2 regions of the Mesorhizobium sp. M0626 genome follow, and region 1 is predicted to be linked to the other one. Evidence: predicted binding sites of a transcription regulator. Region 1 holds the regulator's gene; the other holds the start of a gene.

Region 1 (7,132 bases):
AACGGGTGACGACCGTGTCGGACATGGAACTCTCGGGAAGTTTGGAAAGCGGGGCGTGATCGCGCGGACTTTCGCGCTTTGCGCGTTCATGTAGCATAGGAGGTCTGGGGCGCAAGGGGCAGACCCGATGGCTGGACGAGGCCGGGGCACGTCGGCAATTATCGGTTGCGTCAACGGGCGCCGGAGCCTTGTAGCACAAAATCTGTTCGCACCTCCGCGCAACCTCATTTGGCAGCAGCGTCAATGTCTGGGTTTCATTCGGCTGCAGCGTCCGTCACAGTGCCTGGAACATCGCTGCGACGGTGGTAGCCCCCTCTGACGAGCGGACATTTCTTCACGAATGCGGCACTGCCCGACTACAACGCCGCCGTGACAGCGTTGGCTTGGTCACGCATATTGACCTTCTGCAATCATTATCGTGAACACAGCAACTGTGTGCGGTCCGGTCTCGCCACGAAGGAGGAATGATTGAAAGAAGGGCTCCCGATGACCAGCAACGCCGACCATACGGAGGGTGATCCGTTCTACCATGGTACCCGGGCGGATTTGAAACCCGGGGATCTGCTGAGCGTCGGCCACCCTTCCAATTTCAGAGGTAAACCACTGTCATGGATCTATTTCACCCAGACACTGGAAGCCGCCATCTGGGGAGCAGAGCTTGCAACGGGTGACGGTCGTCAAAGGATTTACATCGTAAAGCCGACAGGGTTTTTTATGGATGACCCTAACCTGACCGATAAAAAATTTCCCGGCAATCCGACGAAATCCTACCGCTCCCGTGATCCGTTGCTCATCCTGGGGGAGCTCGCTGAATGGCAGGGTCATACACCGGAACAATTGAAGGCAATGCACGATGGGCTTGCTCGCCTGAGGGCGGAGGGCCGGGATATGATTGAGGATTGAGCGTCCTTGGCGGGTCAATTCCGGCGCGGTGGATGCGACCGCACGGACTTTCGCGCTTTGCGCGTTCATGTAGCATAGGAGGTCTGGGGCGCAAGGGGCAGACCCGATGGCTGGACGTGGCCGGGGCACGAAGGAAGGCGAAGGCGGCGAGGCAAGCGTCAGCGAACGCTCGCTGTTTGCCGATAGTCCCTATGCCGAGCCGCTGCCCCTCGCGCTGCCTGAGCCGCATCCCGGCATAGCGCCCGCGCTGCCCGGTGACGCGTTGCCGGCGCAAGTCACAGCGCCCGGATCTATCGCCCGACTGCGCAGACGGCTTCGCCGCCCGTCATGGCCCGCGCTCCGCCGCAGCCTTGCCGTGGCTGCCGACACGGAGCTCGACCGGGGCGTCGCCTTCCTGCTGGTCCCGGTTTTCCTGGCAGCCGGCGTCATCGTCTACTTCTCGCTGGCCGGCGAGCCGGGCTTTGCGCAGCCAATCGCCATTGTGGTGCTGGCGACATGTTGCGCTGTCGCCACGCGATCGCGGCCGAGGACGCATCTGTTCTGCATGGCCGCGATGCTGTGCGCGCTCGGCGTCGTCGCCGCCAAGGTCGAGACCTGGCGCGCCGGAACGCAGATGCTCGGCTCCGAGATTCAGACACGGCTGACCGGCCGCGTCGTCAGTCTCGAACAGATGGAAAGCGGCCGCATCAGGCTGACGCTCGACGTGGTTTCGACCGCTTACCCCGAGCTGCGCTACGCCCCGGAGCGGGTCAGGCTCTCGGCGCGGACCGTTCCCGCCGATATGACCGCCGGCTCCCTGATCACCGGCTATGCCAGGCTGTTGCCGCCGACCGGTCCGGTGCGGCCGGAGAGCTACGATTTCTCCTTCGACAGCTATTTCACCGGTATCGGCGGCAGCGGCTTCTTTCTCGGCAACCCGAAAACCATTGCTACGCAGGGACCGCCGCCGCTGACCGCACGGCTCTCCTCGGCAATCGAGAACGCGCGCGAAAACATTGCCGACCATATCAGGGGCAAGATCGGCGGCGCCGAAGGCGAGATTGCCGCGGCGCTGATTGTCGGCGTGCGCGCCGGCATCCCGGACGAGGTCAACGAAGCGATGCGGCGCACCGGCATCTACCACATCATCTCCATCTCCGGCCTGCACATGGCGCTGGTTGCCGGCACCATCATGGCGTTGCTGCGTGGCGCCTTTGCGCTGTTTCCCGTTTTCTCTTCGCGCCGGCCGGTGAAGAAATATGCGGCCGCGGCAGCGCTTGTCTCGATCGCCGCCTATCTCGTTATTTCAGGCGTCGTGGTTGCCGCCGAGCGCAGCTTCATCATGCTGGCGGTCATGCTTGTCGCCGTGCTGTTTGATCGCGCCGCACTCACCATGCGCAATCTGGCGATCTCCGCCATTGCCGTCATCCTGGTGTCGCCGCACGAGGTGGTCGGTCCCAGCTTCCAGATGTCGTTTGCCGCCACCGCCGCCCTTGTCGGCGCCTATGCCGGCTGGGCCGATTACCGCGCCGACAAGGTGAGAACGCCGCTGGCAAAGCGCTCCTTCGTCGGCTTCCTGTCGCGAAAATTCGCGCTGGCCATGGGCGGCCTCGCCATGACCTCGATCATCGCCGGCAGTGCAACCTTGCTGTTCGCCATCTGGCATTTTCAGCGTGTGTCGCCGCTCAGCCTGATCGCCAATCTGGCCGTGATGCCGATTGTTTCGTTGATCGTCATGCCCTTTGCCGTGCTCAGCGCACTGGCGATGCCGTTCGGCGCCGACGGGCCGTTCCTCTATGTGATGGGCAAGGGTCTGATGGCGATGATCGCTATATCGGCCTGGATTTCCGAGCGCTCGCCGGTCGACGCCGTCGGGCTGATCTCCATCCGCTCGGTGCTGTTGGTGGCAGTCGCCCTCGTCATCGCCACCATGGCCACCACCTGGCTCAGGCTGGCGGCCGTGCCTTTCGCGCTGGCCGGCCTGTTGACGGTGCCGCAGGTGCTTACGCCCGACGTGCTCATATCCGAGGACGCACATTTGGTGGCCATGCAGATCGGTGGCGGCGAACTCGCCCTCAACCGCGAACGCTCCAACGAATTCACCACGGACAATTGGAAACGGGCGCTGCGGGCCGAAACCATTATCCCGCCCGAGATTTTCGAGGCAACAGATACGCGGTTCGATCTCGATCCGCTCGATCTGCCGCCCGGCTCGCCCTTCTATTGCACCGGCGATCTCTGTATCGCTCGACACCCTTCCGGAGCCATTGTAGCTCTTGCGAAAGACCGCAAGACGGCGCGGCCGGCCTGTGCCTTCGCGAGCCTGATCGTCATCGATGACGCCACCGCCTACAATCCGTGCCGCGACCCGCTGGTCCTGGTCGTGACGAAGAAACAGCTGGCCCGCGACGGCAGCGCCGCCGTCTTCTTCGATCCGCAATCGGCAGCGGCAGCGCCAACCATCCGGTTCGCCGTCGACAAGCCGTATCGCCCCTGGCACGAGCAACGCCGCTTCTCCCGCGACGCGCGCGGCCTGCCGCCTTACAACCAGCGTGAAAAGTACAAACCCAAGCCGGCTCAGTAGCGCCGGATCAATCCGACAAGCTTGCCCTGCACCTTCACCCTGTCCGGTCCAAAAATGCGGGTCTCGTAGGCCGGGTTGGCGGCTTCCAGGGCGATCGAGGCGCCCTTGCGGCGGAAGCGTTTCAGGGTCGCTTCCTCATCGTCGACCAACGCCACCACGATCTCGCCGGGGCTGGCTGTGTCGGCATTGCGGATGATGACCGTGTCGCCATCGAAAATGCCGGCCTCGATCATCGAATCGCCCTTGACCTCGAGCGCGTAGTGTTCACCGCCCATGATCATGTCGGGCGGCACCGAGATCGAATGGGTCTGATGCTGGATGGCGTCGATCGGCACGCCGGCGGCGATGCGTCCCATCACCGGGATTGAAATCGCGGAAACGGCATCGTCATTGCCGGCAGACATCGAACGCGACGGCGAGCCCGCCTTGATCTGGCGGCCGAGACCGCCTTGGCCCATCCCGCCTTGGCCCATCCCGCCTTGTCCTTGGCCGCCTTGCCCTTGGCCGGCTTGACCAAGACTGCCCTGAATGACGCTCGGCGAAAACTTCCTCGCCGCGTTGAGGCCTGGTGCGATCGAGTCGGGCAGCCGCAGCACTTCCAGCGCGCGCGCCCGGTTCGGCAGCCGGCGAATGAAACCGCGCTCCTCAAGCGCCGTGATCAGGCGGTGGATGCCGGACTTGGAGGCGAGGTCGAGCGCTTCCTTCATCTCGTCGAAGGACGGCGGGATTCCGCTCTCCTTCAGGCGTTCATGGATGAACATCAGAAGCTCATGTTGTTTGCGCGTCAGCATCGCGGCCCCCAAGGGTTCTGAAACCAGAATCAGAAAAAACAAACCCAGAACAAACACTATCTGTTCCAGTTGTGTTCCGCAACCTTTTAAAGTTTAATGAATGTGTTGACGTTTTGTTCAGCGTAACGTTCGGCGCTGCGAGCGCCGCCTGCGCCCAGTTGCCAGCAACGGGGTGAAACGAAGACAAAGTGCCCTGCGTCGTCGGCTACGATCGCCGCTTCCTTTTCGGACGGGGCTGCGCAGCATCCGCGCGGGGTTCTCTCTGGGCATAGACCCGCAGCGTGTAGCCGATGTGAGCGGTCATCAGAGTTTTCGCACGTTCGACGTCGCGATCGAGGGCCGCTTCCATCAGGGCGGTATGGTGTTCGATCGCCACGGCGTCGCGCAGGGCCGCCACGGCCTTCCGGTGTCCGTCCGTGCGGCCGGCGGCGGCGCGCAGCGTCGGGGCCAGACCCAGAAAGCGGTGATGGCGATGCAATTGGTCGGAAATCGTTGCATTGAAGCGCAGCAGCCAGCTGGATGTCGCGGCACTGAGCAGCGCCGCATGGAAGGCATCGTGTTTTTCGTACCACGCGTCGACCGCATCATCCGATGGATCGTCGAGAACAGACCCGCACCGTGAGAGACGATAGTGGGCGGCAACGACCGCGTCTTCCCACTCACGGTCGCCCTTCTCGATCGATTCCACCAGCAGGGGCAGTTCGACCACCAGCCGCGCACGCGCCAAATCCTCGAGCTCCGCCCGAGAGACGGGAGCGACCGCAAACCCGCGGTTGCTGATGGCGGTCACAAGCCGTTCCGCCTCCAGCCGCGACAGCGCCTCGCGCAACGGCGTCCAGCCGATGCCGTAGGTGTTGCGCAGCGTGCTCAGCTTCAACGGCGCGGCAGGCGCCAGCCGGGTCGCAAGAATATCGCGCCTGAGCAGGCGATAGGCCACTTCCGTCTTCGAGGTCTGCTCGTCATCCAGCATCGTGATCCATCAGACATAAACGCTCGGGCGGATCATTATATATCAAAGCCTTTCAATGGGTGAATTATATATAATGTTTGACAGTTCAAGGGCGACCACTCAAGATCGCCGGCATGTTTGGGCGGCAGGCTCCGCCGCGCGCGTTTGTCCATGGAGGGGCGCCGGATCATGAGCACGACACCCGATCTCGCTACAATCGAAGCAATGGATGCCGCCGATCCGCTGCGCTCCATGCGTGAACGCTTTGTCTTGCCGCAAGGCGTGATTTATCTCGACGGCAATTCCCTGGGCGCCGCGTCAGCGGTCGTCTTCAGCGAACTGCAGCAGGCCGCCACGCAGGAATGGGCGCACGACCTCATTCGCGCCTGGAACACCGCCGGCTGGTTCAACATGCCGGTGGAACTCGGAGATCAGCTCGGGCGACTGATCGGCGCGGCTGATGGGCAGACGGTGGTCTGCGACACAACCTCGATCAACATCTACAAGTTGCTGCACGCAGCGCTCGGCATGCGGCCGGATCGGTCGGTCATCGTTGCCGAGGGCGACAGTTTCCCGACCGACCTCTACATGGCCGAAGGCGTCGCCTCGACCCGGCCGGGAACGCGGCTGCGGCTGGAGGGCGTCGACGCGGCCGCAATCGAGGAGCTGATCGACGACAGCGTTGCCGTCATCCTGGTCAACCACGTCAACTACAAATCCGGCCAGTTGCGCGACATGGCGGCGCTGACGCGCAAGGCACATGACGCCGGCGCGCTGATCATCTGGGATCTCTGCCACACGGCCGGCGCCTTGCCGGTCGAACTTGACCGTGCCAATGCCGATTTCGCCGTCGGCTGCACCTACAAATACCTCAATGGCGGCCCGGGCTCGCCGGCCTTCATCTACGCGGCCGAGCGCCACCATGGTGATATCAGCCAGCCGCTCAGCGGCTGGTGGGGCCATGCGCGGCCCTTTGCCTTCGAGCAGGGCTTTGCCGTCGGCAGCGGCATTCGCCGCTTCCTGTGCGGAACGCAGCCGGTGCTGTCGATGCGGGCGCTCAAGGGCGCGCTCGATATCTGGAACGACGTCGATATGGCGGCGGTGCGCAGAAAAAGCATCGCGCTGACCGACCTGTTTATCCAGCTCGTCGAAGCCAGATGCGGCGCCTACCGGCTTGAACTGGAAAGTCCTCGCGACGGCAGCCAGCGCGGCAGCCAGGTGTCGTTCCTCCATCCGCATGGCTATCAGGTGATGCGCGCGCTGATCGAGCGCGGCGTGATCGGCGATTTCCGGGCGCCGTCGACCATCCGTTTCGGCTTCACGCCGCTCTATGTCGGATATGGCGATGTCTGGCAGGCGGTCGAAGTCCTGGAGGATATTCTGCGCACCGGCGCCTGGCAGGACGCCCGCTTCGCGGTGAAGACCGCGGTTACGTGAGAAACCAGAGCAATTTCAGGAAAAGTGTGAAGCGGTTTTCCGTCCGAAATTGCGTCAATCAAAGAGCTAGAGCATTTCGCCGTTTCCGTTAAACGGTGAAATGCTCTAGAGCCGGGTGCGGACCGTCCAGAGCTCCGGAAACAGCACGACCTCCAGCATCTTCTTCAGATAGGAGGCGCCTGAGGTGCCGCCGGTGCCGCGCTTCAAGCCGATGATGCGCTCGACCGTTGTGACGTGGTTGAAGCGCCAGCGGCGGAAGTAATCCTCGAAGTCGACCAGCTTCTCGGCCAGTTCGTAGAGCATCCAGTAGCGCTGCGGGTCGCGGTAGACGGTTTGCCAGGCAGCCAGCACGTCTTCGTTCTCACCGCGCGTCTCGCGCCAGTCCGTGCGACTGGCGTCGGCGCCGATGTCGAAGCCATTGCGCGCCAAAAGCAGAAGCGCCTCGTCGTACAGCGACGGCGTGGCCAGGATCGCTTCCAGCCTGTCCGT
Region 2 (7,132 bases), 110 kb from region 1:
TTCTCGGCGGACGAAAGATCGACGTTGGAATTCATAAATACTACTCCTGCCTCGCGATGATCGGCCCATCTTGTTCCCCACGGCTTAGAGGCCCGGCAGGATCCAATCAATACGCGGCATTCAAAACACCCCTTGCCAAATCGATAAGTATCGACTTATGCTTTTGCCATGATCGAAGCAGAGATTTTTCGCGCCCTGGCCGACCCGACGCGACGCGCCGTCTACGAGCGGCTGACTTCCGGCGAGATGAGCGTGTCGGAGTTGCGCACCGGCATGAGCGTGTCGCAGCCGGCGGTGTCGCAGCACCTTGCCGTGCTGCGCGGCGCAGGCCTGGTCAGCGAAAGACGCGCCGGCCGCAACGCCTACTATCGCGCCGATCCGCAAGGGCTCGAGCCGCTGCTCGGCTGGATCGAACGCTACCGCGCATTCTGGCCGGAGCGCATCGAAAGACTGAAGGCCGTTTTGAAGGACATGGACCAATGACCGACGAAAAGCAGACGCAGACCGCCAAGGATGCCCTCGCCTTCGAATGCGATCTGCCGGACGCACCGGAAAAAGTGTGGCGGGCACTGACCGTGCCGGACCTCTTGGCGGAATGGATGATGCCGAACGACATCAATCCGGAAACCGGCAGCCGCTTTGCCTTTGCCGGGCCTGAGAAGCCGATCGAGTGCGAAGTGCTCGATGCCGAACCGGGGCGCCTGCTGCGCTATTCCTGGCGCGAGCGTTCCGGCGACGCCAACCGCGAGGAGCTGGAGAGCATCGTCACCTTCACACTCGCCCGCACCGTTTCCGGCGGCACGCATCTGCGCATCGTCCATGACGGGTTTGTCCTGACGCCTGCGGTCGCGATGGCCGGCGCCGGCTGCCGGCTCTGGCTGCGCGCATACAAGCCCAAACCGCCTGTCGCCGCCAACGCGCCACGCCTGTTGCTGCGCGCTGCCTGACCCGGAAAAATCAAAACGGAGACAATGAGATGAGCGGCTTTGCCAATCTGGTGCCGATGGTGATCGAGCAATCGAGCCGCGGCGAACGTGCCTTCGACATTTTCTCGCGGCTGCTGCGCGAGCGCATCATCTTCGTCAATGGCGAGATCAATGACGGCATGTCGGCGCTGGTCTGCGCCCAGCTCCTGTCGCTGGAATCGGACAATCCCGACAAGGAGATCTCGCTCTACATCAACTCGCCGGGCGGCGTGGTGACCAGCGGCTTCGCCATCTACGACACGATGCAATATGTCAGCTGCCCGGTGTCGACCGTGTGCATGGGCTTTGCCGCGTCGATGGCCTCCTTCCTGCTGATGGCGGGAACGCCGGGGCGGCGCATCGCGCTGCCCAATGCCAGCATCGTGCTGCACCAGCCTCTGGGCGGCTTCCAGGGCCAGGCCTCCGACATCCAGCGTCACGCCGAAGGCATTTTGCGCACCAAGCGGCACATGGCCGACCTCTACGCTCACCATTGCGGCCGCACCCACGAAGAGGTCGAACGCACGCTCGACCGCGATTTCTTCATGACCGCGAAGGAGGCCAAGGACTGGGGCCTCGTCGACCACGTCTTCGACACCCGCAAGCAGGCAGCGGCCTGATCGGCGGATTGAATGCAGGCCGGTGTTCCCTCAATTTCAACGCCGCTGGTCTGGCCTCGCCTTGAGCGCGGCACTATAGTCTTGCCATGCGCTACCACCTGAACAGACTGACCATAGCCTTTGCCATCACGGCGGCGACATCGAGCATGGCCTTTGCCGGGGGCAGCACCAGCACGTCGCGGAAAGGCGCCCTGCCCGGCGTGACCGGCGACTACCGCATCGCCAAGCCCGCGCCGCAGCCGGAGCCGGACGACGCGCTGCCTGCCGGCGAGAACGGCACGTTCAAGATCGGCGACACCGATGTCAGAATTTCCGGCAGCATCACTGTCGATGTCGGCACGGGTGGGATCAAGCCGCCGCGCCGGTAGCCCCTTCTCCCAGCTACTATACGGGAGAGAAAGCCTGCGCCGACGACTTCCTCGCAAACGAACAGCCCCGCCGTTGCTTCCGCAAACGGTCGGGGCTTTTTTTGGATTTCAAATCCAAACTGCCGGTAGTGTTATACCGACTTTGATTTCGGATGCTTCGCGGCATTCAGCCGACGATCCGACTAGCCGTCTCTGATTTTTGTGGGATTCGGCAGGTCACGGTTTGTCTGGTGGTTTGTTGGACTGACGCGATGCGTTCGTTTGGACGCATACACTCCAATGCCTTGAAACTACCTGGCACTTATGCCCGCCGCGGCTCCACTAGCAGGTGGAGCCTCAAGGGACTATCCGGTGGCGTCATGCTCCGCTCCTATGTCCGTTGCGACTGGTGTCAATCCGAAGCACAAATCGCAAAAACCTGCGGCGTCTCGCAGGCCGCTATGGGCGGCGAGGCCATCAAAGACGGCCGGCTCCGTTGACTCCGGCAGAGTGCGCCCCTGATTCGACGGCGTCAACCTTGAATAGCCGGTTACGGAAAATGTGATCGCCGGGAGCTTACGTCAGGGTCAGTTTCTGAAACACCCTTGTCAGTTTCTGCACAGCTTTGTCAGGAGCGTGTTCGGTCTTTGTTCTTTCCGCTTGCCCGTTCGCGCGAAAGACGGTTAAACGGCTTTGGTCGAGAAGTGTGGCGTCTCTCGACGTGGCGGCAAAAATACCTACATAGGGAATGGCCGGGAAAACCCGCCGATCCCACTGACACCAGACCTGAGGCGGCGACCGGCGATGGCCGACCATAAATACCTTTCCATTCGCGGGGCACGCGAACACAACCTAAAGAATGTCGATCTCGACCTGCCGCGTGACAGCCTGATCGTCATGACCGGCCTGTCGGGCTCCGGCAAATCGTCGCTTGCTTTCGACACCATCTATGCCGAGGGCCAGCGCCGTTACGTCGAGAGCCTGTCGGCTTATGCGCGCCAGTTCCTCGAAATGATGCAGAAGCCGGATGTCGACCAGATCGACGGCCTGTCGCCGGCCATCTCGATCGAGCAGAAGACCACGTCGAAGAACCCGCGTTCGACGGTCGGCACCGTCACCGAGATCTACGACTACATGCGCTTGCTGTTCGCGCGCGTCGGCATCCCCTATTCGCCGGCGACCGGCCTGCCGATCGAGAGCCAGACGGTTTCACAGATGGTCGACCGGGTGCTGGCGGTCGAGGAAGGCACGCGCCTTTTCCTGCTGGCGCCGATCGTGCGCGGCCGCAAGGGCGAGTATCGCAAGGAACTGCTGGAGCTGCAGAAGAAGGGCTTTCAGCGCGTCAAGGTCGACGGCGTCTTCTATGAGATCGCCGATGTGCCGGCGTTGGACAAGAAGTACAAGCACGACATCGACGTCGTCGTCGACCGCATCGTCGTGCGCGGCGACCTGGCGACACGGCTTGCCGATTCCATCGAAACGGCGCTGAAGCTCGCCGAAGGGCTGGCGGTGGCCGAGTTCGCCGACCGGCCGCTCGACGCCAGTCAGACCGGCGAGGACTCGGTCAACAAATCGAAGAACGAGACGCATGAGCGCATCCTGTTCTCGGAAAAATTCGCCTGCCCGGTTTCCGGCTTCACCATTCCGGAGATCGAGCCCAGGCTGTTCTCGTTCAACAACCCGTTCGGCGCCTGCCCGACCTGCGACGGCCTCGGCAACCAGCGCGCCATCGACGCCAGCCTGATCGTGCCGGACGAAAACGTCTCGCTGCGCGACGGCGCCGTCAGCCCGTGGGCGAAATCGACCTCGCCGTATTATGCGCAGACGCTGGAAGCGCTGGGCAAGGCATACGGCTTCAAGCTCGGCGACAAGTTCAAAGACCTGACCGAAGAGGCAAAGGATGCCGTCCTGCGCGGCACCGGTGAGCGCGAGGTCACCTTCCAGTATGATGACGGCCTGCGCTCCTACAAGACGACCAAGACGTTCGAGGGCGTCATTCCCAATCTCGAACGGCGCTGGAAGGAAACCGAATCCGCCTGGATGCGCGAGGAGATCGAGCGCTTCATGTCGGCGACGCCCTGCCCGGTCTGCAAGGGTTACCGGCTGAAGCCGGAAGCGCTGGCGGTCAAAATCGCCGGAAAACACATTGGCGAGGTCACCGAGCTGTCGATCCGCAAGGCCGACCAGTGGTTCACCGAACTGCCGCCACATCTCAACGACCAGCAGAACGAGATCGCGGTGCGCGTTCTCAAGGAAATCCGTGACCGCCTGCGCTTCCTCAACGATGTCGGCCTCGACTATCTGACGCTGTCGCGCAATTCCGGCACGCTGTCGGGCGGCGAGAGCCAGCGCATAAGGCTGGCGTCGCAGATCGGCTCCGGCCTCACCGGCGTGCTCTATGTGCTGGACGAGCCGTCGATCGGCCTGCACCAGCGCGACAATGCCCGCCTGCTCGACACGCTCAAGCATCTGCGCGACATCGGCAACACGGTGATCGTCGTCGAGCATGACGAGGACGCCATCCTGCATGCCGATTATGTCGTAGACATGGGTCCGGCCGCCGGCATTCATGGCGGCGAGATCATCGCCCAGGGCACGCCGCAGCAGGTGATGGCCAATCCCAACTCGATCACCGGTAAATATCTGTCGGGCGCGCTCGAAGTCGCCACGCCCGGTGTCAGGCGCGAGGCCAAGAAAAACCGCCGGCTGAAGATCGTCGGCGCGCGCGGCAACAATCTCAAGAACGTCACTGCCGAAATCCCGCTCGGCACTTTTACCGCCGTCACCGGCGTGTCTGGCGGCGGCAAATCGACCTTCCTGATCGAGACGCTGTTCAAGGCGGCGTCGCGCCGCATCATGGGCTCGCGCGAGCATCCGGCCGATCACGACCGCATCGAGGGCCTCGAATTCCTCGACAAGGTCATCGACATCGACCAGTCGCCGATCGGCCGCACACCGCGTTCGAACCCGGCCACCTACACCGGCGCCTTCACACCGATCCGCGACTGGTTTGCCGGGTTGCCCGAGGCCAAGGCCCGCGGCTATCAGCCGGGCCGCTTCTCCTTCAACGTGAAGGGCGGCCGCTGCGAGGCCTGCCAGGGCGACGGCGTCATCAAGATCGAGATGCACTTCCTGCCCGACGTCTACGTCACGTGCGACGTCTGCCACGGCAAGCGCTACAACCGCGAGACGCTGGATGTCGTGTTCAAGGGCAAGTCGATCGCGGACGTCCTGGACATGACGGTCGAGGAAGGCGTCGATTTCTTTGCCGCCGTGCCCGGGGTGCGCGACAAGCTGGAGACGCTGAAGCAGGTCGGCCTCGGCTACATCCATATCGGCCAGCAGGCGACGACGCTGTCGGGCGGCGAGGCGCAGCGCATCAAGCTCGCCAAGGAATTGTCGCGCAAGGCGACCGGCAAGACGCTCTACATCCTCGACGAGCCGACCACCGGCCTGCACTTCCACGACGTCGCCAAGTTGCTGGAAGTGCTTCACGAACTGGTCGACCAGGGCAACACGGTGGTGGTCATCGAGCACAATCTCGAAGTCATCAAGACCGCCGACTGGGTGCTCGACCTCGGCCCCGAAGGCGGCGATGGCGGTGGCGAACTGGTGGCACAGGGCACACCGGAAGCCATCGTGCGCGAAAAGCGCAGCTACACCGGCCAGTTCCTGAAGGAGCTTTTGGAGCGGCGGCCCGGAGGCAAGCGCGAAGCGGCGGAGTAACTGACAGACCGGTCGGGCGCCTGGAGAGCTTTGAATGACAGTCCGACAGGCGCTTGCCGGTGATCTCGACGCAGTCGTCTCGCTGACGCAGACCGCCTATGAGCACTACACGCCCTTGTTAGGCGCGCCGCCGCTCCCAGTCACCGAGGACTATGCGCCACGCATCGAGCGTGGCGAGGTCTGGCTCTTGGAGAGCGGCGCGGAACTCGCCGGGCTGATCGTTATTGAGCGCCATCCCGATCATGCGATGATCTTCAGCGTCGCGGTCTCCCCCGCTTTCCAGGGCAGGAAACTCGGCACCGCGCTGCTCGACTTCGCCCAGGAACAGGCGCGGCTATGGGGTGTGCCGGAGGTGCGGCTCTACACCAATTCGCGCATGGAGCGGAACATCGAGATCTATACGGCCTATGGCTTCCACGAAACGGGCCGCCGAGCCAATCCCCACCGTCCCGGATGGACCGCGGTCGACATGATCAAACCGGTTGGAAAAATAGCCTGACCGCATTTTTAGAACTGGGAGGAAGACGATGATCAGCCAAGGAACAATCCGCGCCGGGATGGGCGGCTGGACTTTCGAACCCTGGGATACGTCCTTCTACCCGGACAAGCTTTCCAAGGCCAAACAGCTGAGTTACGCCACCCGCCAGGTACCGAGCATCGAGGTCAACGGCACCTACTATTCCAGCTTCAAGGAGCCGACCTTCGTCAAATGGGCGGGCGAGGCGCCGGACGGTTTCGTCTATTCGCTGAAGGGCAATCGCTTCGTCACCAACCGCCGCGTGCTTGGCGAAGCCGGCGAGTCCATGACGCGCTTCCTCGGCTCCGGCATTGCCGCGCTGGGCGACAAGCTGGGCCCGATCCTGTGGCAGTTCGCGCCGACGAAAAAGTTCGACGCCGACGATTTCGAGGCCTTCCTGAAGCTGCTGCCGGAAAAGCAGGATGGCGTGGCGCTGCGCCATGCGCTGGAAGTGCGCAACGACAGTTTCAGCGTGCCGGAATTTGTGGGCCTGGCGCGCAAATACAAGGCGGCAATCGTCTATGCCGACCATGCCAAATATCCTGGTATCGCCGACATCACCGGCGATTTTATCTATGCGCGGCTGCAGACCGGCAGCGACGACAATCCGGATTGCTATACGCCGAATGGCCTGGACGAATGGGCAGCGCGGGTGAAGACCTGGGCGCAAGGCAAGCAGCCGGCCGATCTGCGGCGCGCCGATCCGACTTTCGACGCGCCGGTGAAACCGCGCGATGTGTTCGTCTACTTCATCACCGAGGGCAAGGTGCGCGCGCCGTTCGGCGCCATGGCGCTGATGAAGCGGGTGAGCTGATCGGTTAAAGCGCGTCGCGCTGAAACGGATTCATACGCCGCGATTTAAGTCTTTGTCTTGATGCATGCCGTTGTCCCAGAACCGCGGCACACTTCTGGGCGACATGCATTAGGAGCAATTCCAGGAAAAGTGTGGAACGGTTT

The links. Region 1 encodes LexA, which represses DNA repair genes until DNA is damaged. Its sites were predicted from a motif close to TGTTCNNNNTGTGTTCNG; they were not measured.
Region 2: the regulator LexA is predicted to act here: its motif matches at 2,570-2,587, upstream of uvrA (excinuclease ABC subunit UvrA).

What each region holds. Positions count from the first base shown of each region.
Region 1 is NZ_JAMYQD010000001.1:73,343-80,474, reverse strand. Features, by position in the region: gene gltX (glutamate--tRNA ligase) at 1-25, opposite strand, end outside; gene arr (NAD(+)--rifampin ADP-ribosyltransferase) at 487-903, shown strand; gene NKI37_RS00410 (ComEC/Rec2 family competence protein) at 1,010-3,466, shown strand; gene lexA (transcriptional repressor LexA) at 3,460-4,257, opposite strand; gene NKI37_RS00400 (GntR family transcriptional regulator) at 4,463-5,227, opposite strand; gene kynU (kynureninase) at 5,396-6,643, shown strand; gene kynA (tryptophan 2,3-dioxygenase) at 6,749-7,132, opposite strand, start outside.
Region 2 is NZ_JAMYQD010000001.1:181,149-188,280, forward strand. Features, by position in the region: gene NKI37_RS00985 (hypothetical protein) at 1-35, opposite strand, end outside; gene NKI37_RS00990 (ArsR/SmtB family transcription factor) at 169-483, shown strand; gene NKI37_RS00995 (SRPBCC family protein) at 480-947, shown strand; gene NKI37_RS01000 (ATP-dependent Clp protease proteolytic subunit) at 977-1,585, shown strand; gene NKI37_RS01005 (hypothetical protein) at 1,732-1,953, shown strand; gene uvrA (excinuclease ABC subunit UvrA) at 2,737-5,658, shown strand; gene NKI37_RS01015 (GNAT family N-acetyltransferase) at 5,693-6,157, shown strand; gene NKI37_RS01020 (DUF72 domain-containing protein) at 6,186-6,989, shown strand.